Regions from separate parts of the Nonomuraea sp. NPDC049309 genome, predicted to be linked through region 1. Evidence: riboswitches for the same ligand, from Rfam matches in the RefSeq annotation. Region 1 holds a riboswitch; each other region holds the start of a gene.
What was found. Region 1 has a riboswitch for thiamine pyrophosphate ahead of ACGFIM_RS17675 (purine-cytosine permease family protein). Riboswitches for the same ligand answer to the same signal wherever they lie in the genome.

Region 1 (3,198 bases):
CAGCTCCGGCCAGCGGGTGACGGGGAAGATCCCGAGCGCCTTCGTGCGCTCCATGGCCAGGACGCCGGCCCGCGCCAGGCGGGCGAGCAGGCGGCCGCGCAGGTCGTCCGACTTCAGCTTGCGCACCCACCACTCGGGGGTGCGCGGCCTGTCCCGCGCGATCAGCGATAGCGCGGCGTCCAGCTCCGCGTCGCCGAGCGGCTGGGGCGCGGCGACCGCCAGCCGCCTGCCGACCTTGGCGATGCGGCCGGCCAGCGCCAGCTCGGCCAGGACGCCGCCGCCCAGCGCCAGGTCGAGCTGGGCCGTGCTGATGAGGAACCTGCCCTGGTGCTCGCTGAGCGCCAGGAGGAGAAGTTCTTCGGCGATCGTCACGGTCATGCCTTCGACCCTAACGGCGTGATTTGGGGTTCCCCGGCCGGGTGCAAGCGGGACGTACGCTGGGGGCATGCCCGAACTTCCCGAGGTCGAGTCGCTCACCGGCTTTCTGCGCGAGCGGGCCGTGGGCCGCGCGATCGCCGGGGTCGACGTGGTGGCCGTTCAGGCGCTCAAGACGTTCGACCCGCCGGTCACCGCGCTCAACGGGCTGACGGTGACCGGCGTGGCCAGGCACGGCAAGTTCCTCGATCTCGACTGCGACGGGCTGCACCTGGTCGTCCACCTGGCGCGGGCGGGGTGGCTGCGCTGGCGCGACGACCTGTCGGGCGCGAAGCCGGTGCGGCCCGGCAAGGGGCCGCTGGCCGTACGCGTGCGGCTGGCGCCCGACGAGGAGGGCCTGGCGCCGGGGTTCGAGCTGACGGAGGCGGGGACGCAGAAGCGTCTTGCCGTCTATGTCACAAAAAATCCGGACGATGTGCCGGGCATCGCCGCTCTCGGCCCCGACCCGCTCGCCGAGTCGTTCACGGTCGAGGCGCTCAAGCGCATCGTCGGCGGCAAGCGCACCCAGATCAAGGGCCTGCTGCGCGACCAGAAGGTGATCGCCGGCATCGGCAACGCCTACTCCGACGAGGTGTTGCACGCGGCCAAGATGTCGCCGTTCAAGATCGCCGCGACGCTGACCGACGCGCAGATCGCCGACCTGCACGAGGCCATCGTGACCACGCTGCGCGACGCGGTCGAGCGGGCCCGCGGGCTGGCCGCCAAGGATCTCAAGGCGGAGAAGAAGTCGGGGCTACGGGTGCACAACCGTACGGGGCAGCCCTGCGACGTGTGCGGCGACACGATCAGGGAGGTGTCGTTCGCCGACTCCTCGCTGCAGTACTGCCCGACCTGCCAGACCGGTGGCAAGCCGCTGGCCGACCGCCGCCTGTCCCGCCTGCTGAAGTAGCCGGGCGGCCGGTGCACCGCCGCGCGCAGGCCATGATGGAGTCATGACCGTTCCTGAGATCGAGGCCAGTGCCGTACCCGCAGACGCTTACCTGCTCGACGTCCGCGAGCAGGAGGAATGGCTGGCGGGCCACGCGCCGCAGGCCGTTCACATCCCGATGACCCAGATCCAGGGGCGCGTGGACGAGGTTCCCGACGACCGCACGATCTACGTCGTGTGCCGGGTGGGCGGCCGTTCCCTGCAGGTCGCGGCCTGGCTCAACCAGCTCGGGCGCGATGCGGTCAACGTCGGCGGCGGCATGCAGTCGTGGGAGGCGGCGCGGCGGCCGATGGTCAGCGAAACGGGCCAGGAGCCTTTTGTGGCATAAGTCCCCCACTATGGCGACTTAGACGCCATTGAGGCATTATTGGGGCGCAAACTACAGATCGTCGCGGGAGCTCGGGGTCGCCGGGCTGAGAGGGCAGCACAACCATCCGCTGCCGACCGCCTGAACCTGTCCGGGTAATGCCGGCGTAGGGAGTGTGCGATGTCGCACGGCGTCGAAGAAGTACCTCTGACTCTTGACGGAGAGGCCCCCAAGACCCTGGGCGTGCTCGATCAGGGCGCGCTCTGGGCCAACCTCGGTGTCAGCCTGCTCGGCTTCTCCGGAGCGCTGCTGCTGCTCGACCCGCTGGGCGACGCCCCGCTGACGCTGGCCGCGGCGCTGATCGCCACCGTGGTCGGCAGCCTCATCGGCACCGCCATGGTGGGCCTGTCCGCCATCCCCGGCACGCACACGGGCAAGCCCGCGATGGTGCTGCTGCGCGGGTTGTTCGGCGCGCGGATCTCGTACGTGCCCACGGTGCTGAACATCATCCAGATGATCGGCTGGGGCGCCTTCGAGCTGTGGGTGATCGCCAAGGGCGCGGGCGCGATCTTCCCCGCGGTGCCGTACCAGGTGTGGGTGATCGTGGCGGGCGTGCTGACGGCGGCGCTGACCATCTGGCCGCTCGGCTCGATCCGGCTGCTGCGCCGCTACGTCACGGTCGGCGTGATCGTGGCGATGGTCTGGTTCACGGTGTTCTTCCTGCGCGAGGCCCCCTCGCCCGAGGGCGGGAGCTGGACGGCCTTCCCCGCCGCCGTGGACTACGTGATCGCGCTGTCGGTGTCGTGGGTGCCGATGGCGGCCGACTTCGCCCGGCACTCGCGCTCGGGCAAGGCCGCGTTCACCGGCGTGGTCGGCGGCTACACGCTGGCCCAGGTGGCCTGCCTGGGGCTGGGCGTGTACGCGGTGGCGCTGGCGGGCGCCGACGGCGTGCTCGCCGACCAGACGACGGTGTTCAACCCGTTCGTCGCGGTGCCGCTCGGCGCGCTGTTCTTCGGCATCCTCGTGCTGCGCGAGACCGACCAGTCGTTCGCCAACGTCTACTCCACCACGATGTCGCTGCAGAACCTCATGCCGCGGGTGGACCGGCGCATCCTGTCGACCGCCATCGGCGTGGTCACGATCGTGATCGCCCTGTTCGCGGACGTGAACTCCTACGGCGTGTTCCTCGGCGTGATCGGCGCCGTGTTCGTGCCGATGTTCGCGGTGCTCGCGGTCGACTACTTCGTGCTGCGCCGCGGCGAGGGCTGGAACACCGCCGAGGACGCACCCTCGCGCTGGTCGATGCTGGTGCCGTGGGCGCTGGGCTTCGCCGCGTACTGGCTGACCACCTCGACGCCGACCTTCGCCGCGTGGGACGGCTGGTGGGCCGGCGTGCGCGACGCGCTCGGCTTCGTACGGGAGCCGTGGATGAACGGCGCGCTGGGCGGCGCCTTGGTGGCCGCCCTGGTCACGCTGCTCATCGGGCTCATCCAGCGATCGCGCGCCGCTCGACGTTGAGCAGATGCTG
Region 2 (3,198 bases), 640 kb from region 1:
GGACACCATCGGCGTTCACTGCTCCTCGTCGGGGGGAGACCAGGAATGACAGCGTTGTCATCGCGTCGCTAGGCAACGTAACAATGTGAAGGTTTGTTGTCTATGGTGTAAATGAGGCGAGGATTCCGTTACGGCGGCCGGTGCCGCCGTAACGGGCTCATCGCCATCCGCGAGGAGAAGGGGCCGATGGCGAGGTCGAGACAGCCGTCGAGCCGGGGCTCAGGGAGCCAGCCACTCGGCGGTGGGCCAGCCCTCGCGCCGCCACGCGCTGTCCCAGAACATCCACTCGTAGGCCGCCGCCCGCTCGTACGCCCGCGCCATCGCCTCGCGGGTCTCCGGGGACGCGGCGGCGGCCAGCCGGTCGGTGATCGCCTTGGCCTGCTCGACGGAGGCGGCGAACTCCGGGTCGGAGTAGGTGGAGATCCACTTCGCGTACGGGTGCGCCGGGTCGTCGCCGGCCTTGGCGAGCAGCGCCGTACCGACGTCCTGGTAGATCCAGAAGCACGGCAGCACCGCCGCCGCGATCACCGGATACGGCTCCGACAGCGCCGTGGCCTGCAGGAACGACGAGTACGCCAGGCACGTCGGCGAGGTCGCGATGCCCTTGGCGGCATCGCCCAGCTCGTCGATGTAGCCGGAGTGCAGCTCGCGCTCGGCGACCAGCGCGGTGTGCGCGCTCTGCGCCCAGAAGGCCGCGTCGGCGGAGTCGTCGGCGCGTACGGATGCGGCGGCCAGCGCCTTCGAGAACGCCTCCAGGTAGCGGGCGTCCTGCACCATGTAGAAGACGAAGGTGTCGCGGTCGAGCGAGCCGTCGCCGAGTGCCGTGACGAAGGGGTGCTCGTGGATGGCGCGCATCAGGTCGGACGTGCGCTGCCAGATGTCATCGCAGAACATCGCGTCTCTTTCGACAGGGGGCCTGCCCGGCGGGGGCCGTTACCAGATGTTGTGGAAGTGGTGCACGGGGCCGTGGCCGTGGCCGACGCCCAGCGAGTCGGCGGCGCGCAGCGCCTCCGTGAGGTAGTCCTTCGCGGCGCGTACGGCGCTCGGCCAGTCGTCGTGCCTGGGCCGCAGCGCGGCGATCGCCGAGGAGAGCGTGCAGCCGGTGCCGTGGGTGTTCGTGGTGTGCACGCGCGGGGCGGACAGCTCGATCGTGCCCTCGGGGGTGGCCAGCACGTCGACGCAGGTCTCGCCGTCGAGGTGGCCGCCCTTGAGCAGCACCTGGCGGGCGCCGAGCGCGCGCAGCCTGGCCGCCTGCTCGTGCATCTCGGCCAGGTCGCGCGCCTGCGGCTCCTCCAGCAGGTCGGCCGCCTCGGGCAGGTTGGGGGTGATGAGGTCGGCGCGCGGCAGCAGCGTGCGGCGCAGCTCGCTCACCGCGTCGGCGGGCAGCAGCCGATCGCCGCTCTTGGCGACCATGACGGGGTCGAGCACGACGTACGTGGGGCGGTAGGTGTCGAGCGCCGCCGCCACCGCCTTGATCAGGTCGGCGTCGCCCAGCATGCCGATCTTCACGGCGTCGGCGGGCACGTCGGTGAGCAGCGTGTCGAGCTGCTGGGTGACGAAGTCGGCGGGCACCTCGTGGATGCCGGTCACGCCCGTGGTCGTCTGCGCCACCAGCGCGGTGATGACCGTCATGCCGTACGCACCGAGCGCGGAGAAGGCCTTGAGGTCGGCTTGGATGCCGGCGCCGCCGCTCGGATCGGTGCCCGCGATGGTCAGAACTTTGGGTACGGCGTCAGCGGCCATGACGTCCCTTCGCTAGTGCGAACTAGATCAGGTTCGACGGGTGTGATCTCAGCCCGGCATTTCGGGCACCCCGCGTCAAACGCTCACTCTAACAGCCCGGGTCGTTGACCACACGTCCGCGCATCGGCATCGTGGGGCGGGTGGCCGCTGACGAGACGCGCGACGGCGTCTCCCTGACGAACCTCGACCAGCCGCTCTTCGACGGCGCCGGCGCCACCAAGCGCGACCTCGTCGACTACCTCGACGCCGTCTCCGGCCGCATCATCCCCGTCCTGCGCGGCCGCCCGCTCTCCGTCATGCGGGTCCGCCCTGGCCAGCAGCCGTTCATGCAGAAGAACCTGCCCAGATACGCCCCGGACTGGGTGCGTTCGGTGCGGGTGTGGGCGGGCTCCTCGCAGCGGCAGGTCACGTACGCGCTGTGCGACGACCGCAGGACGCTGCTGTAGTTCGCCAACCAGCGGGCCGTCGAATACCACCCGGCCCTGTACGCCGGCGAGCACCCCACGCACATGGTGCTCGACCTCGACCCGCCCGAGGACTCCTTCGCGCTGGCCGTGCGGGGCGCGCACCTCGTCAGGCAGGCGCTGGCCGACTCCGGGCTGGCCGGGGCGGTGAAGACCAGCGGGGCCAAGGGCGTCCACGTCTTCGTGCCCGTCCCGCCGGACACCGCGATGGACGACCTGGCCGCCGCCACCCGCGCGCTCGCCGCCCGCGCCGAGCGGCTCGACCCGGCGCTCGCCACCACCGCGTTCATCAGGGAGGACCGCGCGGGCAAGGTGTTCATCGACTCCACGCGGGTGGGCGGCGCCACCGTGGCCGCCGCCTACAGCCCGCGCATCCGCCCCGGCGTGCCCGTCTCGTACCCGGTGGCGTGGGACGACCTCGACGGCGTGCGCCCCGGCGACTTCACCATCCGCACCGCGATCGCACGGCTCGGCGGGGCCGACCCGTGGGCCGAGCACATGCCGCCGCCGCAGCCGCTGCCCACCGACCTCGTCGAGGAGGGGCACACGATCCCGGTGGCGCGGGTCCAGGCGATGCACGAGGGCAAGCGGCGGGCGCGGGAGCGGCGCGGGGAGTAGCGGTCAGCCGGTGCCGGCGCCCTCCCGGAGCGCGGCGGCCGCGGCCTCGGGATCCTGGGCGAAGAACCGGATCGAGGTGATCTCGGCGCGGCGGCCCAGCGGGCGCACCACGGTGACCGGCCGGGCCAGCTCGACCGTCACGTTCGTCTGCGAGGAGACCGCCACGGTCAGCCGCCCGCCCGCGACGGTGATCATGCCGCCCTGGTGGTACGCCCGCCCGGTCCGCACCACCGTCACCAGCTCGCGGGGCACCCGCAGATCGAGGTGGACGCCGTACCGGACGCGCAGCTCGTCCGCCGTGACGACGTGCGGCCTGGTCGCGCAGGCGGCGGTCAGCATGAGGACGTACAGCAGGCCGTACAGGTCGGCGATC
Region 3 (3,198 bases), on a different contig from region 1:
TGCGCTCGTCGGCGATGACCTCCAGCTTGACCCAGTTGGTGCCCAGGGCCTCCCTGGCCAGCCGGGCCGTCAGCACGGCGTCGCCCGCCGTGAAGCAGCCCGCCGTGTTCGGCAGCACCTTGATATTGCGCTTGTTCAGCACGTCCAGCACGGAACCGCGCGCCGACGGATCGAGCCGGCGCATCGCCACCGTGGTCAGCTCGGTGCCGGACGCGGCCAGCGCCTGGTCCAGCACCTCCAGCGAGGGCGCGCCGCCGGTGCCCATGATGAGCCGGGAGGAGAACTTCTCACCGGCGATGATCAGCTCATCCACCTTGCACCGCCGTCAGCACCTCCACGCGGTCACGGTCGCTGAGCGCCGTCGTCTCCCAGGCGCTGCGGGTGACCACCTCGTCGTTCACGGCCACGGCCACGCCGGTGGTGGCCGTCGTCAGCGTCCGTACGGCCTCCGCCACGGTGGTGCCGTCGGCCACCTCGCGCTCGGACCCGTTGATCGTGACAATCATGAAATTTCCTGAAACCTCCCTGGCGAGCACAGCGTCGCCAGCTCGCTCTCCTCGCCCATCAGGATGGCCGCCGTCAGCGGGGCCATCAGCACCCCGCCGCGGTGGTGCCCGGTCGCGTACGTCAGCCCCGGAGTCCTCGCCGGGCCGATGACCGGGAGATTGTCGGGGGTGCCCGGCCGCAGGCCCGCGACCACGTCGGCGACCTCCAGCTCGGTGACGCCGGGCACCAGCTCCCTGGCGTCGCGCAGCAGCTCGTACAGGCCGCCCGCGGTCACCGATGTGTCGAACCCCAGCTCCTCCTGCGTGGCCCCGACCACCAGCTCGCCGTCGCCCCGGGGAACGAGGTAGACCGGCGAGCCGTGAACGGTGCCGCGCACGCAGTGGGTGAGCAGCGGCTGCGGCGAGCGCAGGCGCATGATCTGGCCCTTGACCGGGCGCACCGGCACGTCGGCCAGCTCACCGCTCCACGCCCCGGCCGCCAGCACCACCCGGTCGGCCGCCAGCACGTCGCCGTCGGCCCACTCACCGGCCCGGCCGCTGCGATCGGCCCGCCCGGCGGCGTCACCGGCACCCGCGCCCGCGCGGCCGCCGGTCTCCGCGGGGTGCGGCGCGGCAGGCGGTCCACCGGCGTGGTGACCGCCGAGGCGCAGGCCGGTCGCCGGTGCCCCGGTGGGTGTCGCCAGGCGGACGCCCGTGACGGCGCCGTTCGTACGGACCAGCTCGCTGACGCGCGCCCGCACCAGGGGAACGCTGCGCCGCTCCAGAGCGGTGAGCAGCGCCGCCGTCACCCGCCGCGGGTTCACCCAGGCGTCGCCCGGCGCGAGCAGCCCGCCGCGCACCGAGGGGGCCAGCATCGGCTCCAGACGCCGGCACTCGCGCCCGGTCAGCCGCTCGACCGGCAGGTCCAGCTTCTCCATGAACGCGGCCAGCTCGTCCAGCATCGCCAGGTCGTCGGAGCCGAACGCGACGTCCAGCGTTCCCTCGGCCCGCAGATCCAGCCCGCCCGCGGAATCGCGCCCACCCGCATCGGGCCCGGCGCTCGCGAAGCCACGCCCGCCCGAGCCGGACGGGTCCTTCGGGGCGTGCGCGCCGAGGGGCGCGGAGGCGGCCGAACGGGGGCCGCGGGCCAAGGCGGCGGGGGAGACCTCGCCGGCGGGAAGGCCGGCGTCCTCGGCCAGCTCGGCCGCGAAGGCCGGCCAGCGGCTCAGCGCCGCCAGGCCCAGCCGCAGCAGCGGCGCCTCGGTGTAGGTGACCTCGCTCACCGGCGCCAGCATCCCGGCGGCCGCGTGGGAGGCCCCGGTGGCGGGCGCGGGATCGACCACGGTGACCGGCCGTCCCTCGCGTGCGAGCCGCCAGGCCACGGACAGCCCGACGACCCCGCCGCCCACGATCACGTCCATCATGCGCTCCCTTCGCCGGCATGATCCGGATCAGGTGTCTTGCGGTCGAAGGCCCGTCACAGCCTTCCTCTCAGCCCGGTCACGGCCGGACTCCCGCGCGTCTTACCGTCCACAGCCTACGACCTCGGTAGGGGACGCACGCACCGGCCCCTTAGGGTCCCCGTTATGGTCATGAACGTGAACCATGTCGTGGTGGTGGGAGCGGGTCTCGCGGGTGTGCGTACGGTGGAGGCCCTGCGCGGGCGCGGCTTCGGCGGCCGCATCACGCTGCTCGGCCAGGAGCGCCACCGCCCCTACGATCGCCCGCCGCTGTCGAAGGCGGTGCTGAAGGGCGAGGCCGACACCAGCTTCATCGACACCGACCTCGACGCCCTCCAGGTGGACTTCCGGCCTGGCGTCGCGGCCACGTCGCTGCGCGCGGGCGTCGTGGAGACCACCGAGGGTGAGCTCCCCTACGACGGCCTGGTCATCGCCACCGGCGCCGAGCCCATCAGGCTGCCCGGCGACGGCCCGCAGCACGTCCTGCGCACCCTCGACGACGCCCACGAGCTGCGCGTGATGCTCGTGCCCGGAGCGCGGGTCACGGTCATCGGCGCGGGCTGGATCGGCGCGGAGGTCGCCACCGCCGCCCGCCGCGCGGGCTGCGCGGTCACGGTCATCGAGGCGGCGCGGACGCCGCTCGCCGCCGCGATCGGCACGGAGCTCGGCGGGCGCACGATCCCCTGGTACGAAGGCATCGATCTGCGGCTCGGCACCATGGTCGAGTCGGTCGAAGAGGGCGGCGTACGCCTGGTGGGCGGCGAGTTCGTCGAATCCCACGTGGTCGTCACCGGCATCGGCGTGCGCCCGGCCGTCGAATGGCTCGCGAACGCCGACATCGACCTGCACAACGGCGTCGTCACCGACGAGCACCTGCGCACCTCGCTGCCCGGTGTGGTCGCGGTGGGCGACTGCGCCGCCTGGTGGTCGCGCCGCTGGGGCACCCGCATGCGGGTCGAGCACTGGGACACCGCGCTCAACGCCCCCGACGTCGCCGCCGCGACGCTGCTGGGGGAGGAGGCGGTCTACGACCCGGTGCCGTACTTCTGGTCGGAGCAGTTCGGCCACATGCTCCAGTACGCCGGGCACCACACCGGCGCCGACCGGCTCGTGTACCGGGGCGAGCCCGAAGGCAAGTGGTCGGCCGTCTGGCTCACTCCGGACGACGGGCTCACCGCGGTGCTCGCCGTGGACCGGCCGCGGGACCTCGTCCAGGGCCGGCGCATCATCGAAGCGGGTCACCGGCTGGACAC
Region 4 (3,198 bases), on a different contig from region 1:
ACAAGTCGCTCATCGACTACGCCGCCACGAAGGGCGCGATCAACGCGTTCACCTACTCCATGGCCCAGAACCTGGTCGAGCGCGGCATCCGGGTCAACGCGGTGGCTCCCGGACCGGTGTGGACGCCGCTCATCCCGGCCACGATGCCGCAGGAGAAGGTGGAGACGTTCGGCGAGCAGGTGCCGATGGGGCGACCCGCCCATCCGGACGAGATCGCCCCCTCGTACGTGTTCTTCGCCTCCGACCGGCTGTCCTCGTACTACACGGGCGAGGTGCTGGCTCCGATCGGCGGCGAGACCTTGCCGGGTTAGCCCGCGTCGCTCACGTAGACCGTGCCGCCCAGGCGGCGGAACTCGGCCGCCTTCTCCGCGTAGCCGGCCTGCCTGATGTCGTGGCTGATCCGCATTGAGCAGAACTTCGGCCCGCACATCGAGCAGAAGTGCGCGGTCTTGGCGGGCGCGGCGGGCAGCGTCTCGTCGTGGAACGAGCGGGCCGTGTCGGGGTCGAGCGACAGGTCGAACTGGTCCTCCCAGCGGAACTCGAAGCGCGCGTCCGACAGCGCGTCGTCCCACTCCTGCGCCTTCGGGTGCCCCTTGGCCAGGTCGGCGGCATGGGCGGCGATCTTGTACGTGATGACGCCGGTCTTCACGTCGTCCTTGTCCGGCAGGCCGAGGTGCTCCTTGGGGGTGACGTAGCAGAGCATGGCCGTGCCGTACCAGCCGATCATGGCGGCGCCGATGCCCGAGGTGATGTGGTCGTAGCCGGGGGCGATGTCGGTGACGAGCGGGCCGAGCGTGTAGAACGGCGCGTCGTCGCAGAGCTCGCGCTGGAGGTCGACGTTCTCCTTGATCTTGTGCATGGGCACGTGGCCCGGGCCCTCGATCATCACCTGGACATCGTGCTCGCGCGCGATCTTGGTGAGTTCGCCCAGCGTGCGCAGCTCGGCGAACTGGGCCTCGTCGTTGGCGTCGGCGATCGAGCCGGGCCGCAGGCCGTCGCCCAGCGAGAACGACACGTCGTAGCGGGCGAGGATCTCGCACATCTCGGCGAAGTTCTCGTACAGGAAGCTCTCGCGGTGGTGCGCCAGGCACCAGGCGGCCATGATCGAGCCGCCGCGCGAGACGATGCCGGTCTTGCGGCCCACGGTGAGCGGCACGTGCGCGAGCCGCACGCCCGCGTGCACGGTCACGTAGTCGACGCCCTGCTCGCACTGCTCGATCAGGGTGTCGCGGAAGACCTCCCACGACAGCTCCTCGGGACGGCCCTTCACCTTCTCCAGCGCCTGGTAGATCGGCACGGTGCCGACGGGGACCGGGGAGTTGCGCAGGATCCACTCGCGGGTCTCGTGGATGTCCGCGCCGGTGGACAGGTCCATGATCGTGTCGGCGCCCCAGCGGGTGGCCCAGGTCATCTTCTCCACCTCCTCCTCGATGGAGGAGGTGACCGCGGAGTTGCCGATGTTGGCGTTGATCTTCACGAGGAAGTTACGCCCGATGATCATCGGTTCGGATTCGGGGTGGTTGACGTTCGCGGGGATGATGGCCCGGCCCGCGGCCACCTCCTCGCGGACGAACTCCGGCGAGACGCCCTCGCGTATCGCCACGAACTCCATCTCCTTGGTCACCAGGCCCCGGCGGGCGCAGGCGACCTGGGTGACCGGATGCCCGGCCGCCCGCCGCTCCTCGATCCACTCCGCCCGGCGGCGCGGCAGGCCCCGGCGCAGATCGGGCTCGTAGGAGGGGTCGGTGTACGGGCCCGAGGTGTCGTACAGGGTGACCGTCTTGTCGTTCGACAGGCGCACCTGGCGCATCGGGACCCGGAGCTCACCGCAGTAGATCTTGGAAAAGCGCGCGTCGCTCATCGCGCAAACTCCCTTCGCCGGCATTACCCGGAGCAGGTTCTGGCGGTCGGCGGCTCGCAGCCGTCCTCTCAGCCCGGTCTCCACCGGGCTCCCGCGTTCGGACGGCGGTGATCGTACCCGGGCCCGCCAAGGTCCCAAACCCGCCCGAAAAAGGTTTGATGGGTCTTCTCAGCGGTACGGACCCCATCAGGGGAAACATGATGAGAATCGCCGCTGTCGCAGGACTACTCGTCGTGATGGCCGCATCCGGCGCCACCGCCGCCGCCGGGGACGGCATGCAACAGCACGAGGTCAGCCAGGAGCAGTACGACATCCTGCTGGCTCAGTGCCGCTACTCCAATACCGGCAAGGCCAAGTGCCGCGCGAACGTGAGAGAGCTCTACCGCGTCGGCCGTACCGACCCCGCACTCGACTGCCGCACCTACGCCGGCGTGACCGTCTGCGGCACGCTCAAACTCAGCGCCGCCGAGCGCGCCTGCGTGCGCGACTCCGAAGCCAAGGGACTGTCGTTCCGGCGCGCCGAAGTGGAGTGCTACGTCCTGTCCTGAGGAGCCGAGCGTGATCATCGTAGGTGTGGACGGCTCCCGGCCCGGCCTCGAGGCGGCCGGCTGGGCCGCCACCGAGGCCGCGCTGCGCCAGGTGCCGCTGACCGTCGCCCACGTCGTGCCCGCGTGGGTGTGCGAGGAGGGCACCCCCGTCCGCTACGCCGAGGTCGCCCGGTGGATGCGCGAGGGCGCGCAGTCCGTGCTGACCTCCGCCAAGGACCGCGCGCTGCGCGAGCGGCCCCAGGTCCAGGTGGAGACCGTCCTGCTCCCCGGCGATCCCCGCGCGGCGCTGGTCGAAGCATCCGCCGAGGCCGAGCTGCTGGTCGTCGGGAGCCGCGGGCTCGGCGGCGTGCGCGGGCTGCTCGTGGGCTCCGTCGCGTACGGGGTCGTCGCGCACGCCGAGACGAACGTCGTCCTCGTCCGCGACCGCGCCGCCACGCCCGGCGAGATCGTCGTGGGCACCGACCTGTCCGCCCGCGCGGGCAAGGCCCTGGAGTTCGCCTTCGCCGAGGCCGAGCTGCGCGGGGCGCGGCTGCGGGTCGTGCAGGCGTGGGCCTGGCCCCAGCCGGGCGGCTTCGAACCCGCCGACAGCGACAGCGAGCAGGGCCATCTGCTCGCCCTGCAGAGCGCGCTCGTCCCGCTGCGCGCCGAGCATCCCGGCGTGGAGGTGACCGCCGAGGTGGTGCACGGGCATCCGGTCGACGTGCTGAAGGAGGCGGCGGCGGGCGCCGAGCTGCTGGTGGTGGGCTCGCGCGGGCGAGGGCAGCTCGCGGGCATGCTGCTCGGGTCGAT

Region 2: linked by a shared signal. The riboswitch ahead of thiD (bifunctional hydroxymethylpyrimidine kinase/phosphomethylpyrimidine kinase) and the one ahead of ACGFIM_RS17675 (purine-cytosine permease family protein) in region 1 are both predicted to bind thiamine pyrophosphate.
Region 3: linked by a shared signal. The riboswitch ahead of ACGFIM_RS09370 (FAD-dependent oxidoreductase) and the one ahead of ACGFIM_RS17675 (purine-cytosine permease family protein) in region 1 are both predicted to bind thiamine pyrophosphate.
Region 4: linked by a shared signal. The riboswitch ahead of thiC (phosphomethylpyrimidine synthase ThiC) and the one ahead of ACGFIM_RS17675 (purine-cytosine permease family protein) in region 1 are both predicted to bind thiamine pyrophosphate.

The regions. Positions count from the first base shown of each region.
Region 1 is NZ_JBICSH010000002.1:800,260-803,457, reverse strand. Features, by position in the region: gene ACGFIM_RS17690 (GPP34 family phosphoprotein) at 1-378, opposite strand, end outside; gene ACGFIM_RS17685 (Fpg/Nei family DNA glycosylase) at 446-1,324, shown strand; gene ACGFIM_RS17680 (rhodanese-like domain-containing protein) at 1,368-1,691, shown strand; TPP riboswitch at 1,745-1,861, shown strand; gene ACGFIM_RS17675 (purine-cytosine permease family protein) at 1,851-3,188, shown strand; gene ACGFIM_RS17670 (methylated-DNA--[protein]-cysteine S-methyltransferase) at 3,157-3,198, opposite strand, start outside.
Region 2 is NZ_JBICSH010000002.1:160,996-164,193, reverse strand. Features, by position in the region: gene ACGFIM_RS14535 (GxGYxYP domain-containing protein) at 1-9, opposite strand, end outside; gene tenA (thiaminase II) at 220-894, opposite strand; gene thiD (bifunctional hydroxymethylpyrimidine kinase/phosphomethylpyrimidine kinase) at 934-1,743, opposite strand; TPP riboswitch at 1,731-1,826, opposite strand; partial or broken gene ACGFIM_RS14520 (DNA polymerase domain-containing protein) at 1,875-2,825, shown strand; gene ACGFIM_RS14515 (hypothetical protein) at 2,829-3,198, opposite strand, start outside.
Region 3 is NZ_JBICSH010000001.1:2,089,875-2,093,072, reverse strand. Features, by position in the region: gene ACGFIM_RS09380 (thiazole synthase) at 1-313, opposite strand, end outside; gene thiS (sulfur carrier protein ThiS) at 306-506, opposite strand; gene ACGFIM_RS09370 (FAD-dependent oxidoreductase) at 503-1,909, opposite strand; TPP riboswitch at 1,897-2,013, opposite strand; gene ACGFIM_RS09365 (NAD(P)/FAD-dependent oxidoreductase) at 2,084-3,198, shown strand, end outside.
Region 4 is NZ_JBICSH010000003.1:599,912-603,109, reverse strand. Features, by position in the region: gene ACGFIM_RS23380 (SDR family oxidoreductase) at 1-311, shown strand, start outside; gene thiC (phosphomethylpyrimidine synthase ThiC) at 308-1,861, opposite strand; TPP riboswitch at 1,854-1,966, opposite strand; gene ACGFIM_RS23370 (hypothetical protein) at 2,062-2,409, shown strand; gene ACGFIM_RS23365 (universal stress protein) at 2,420-3,198, shown strand, end outside.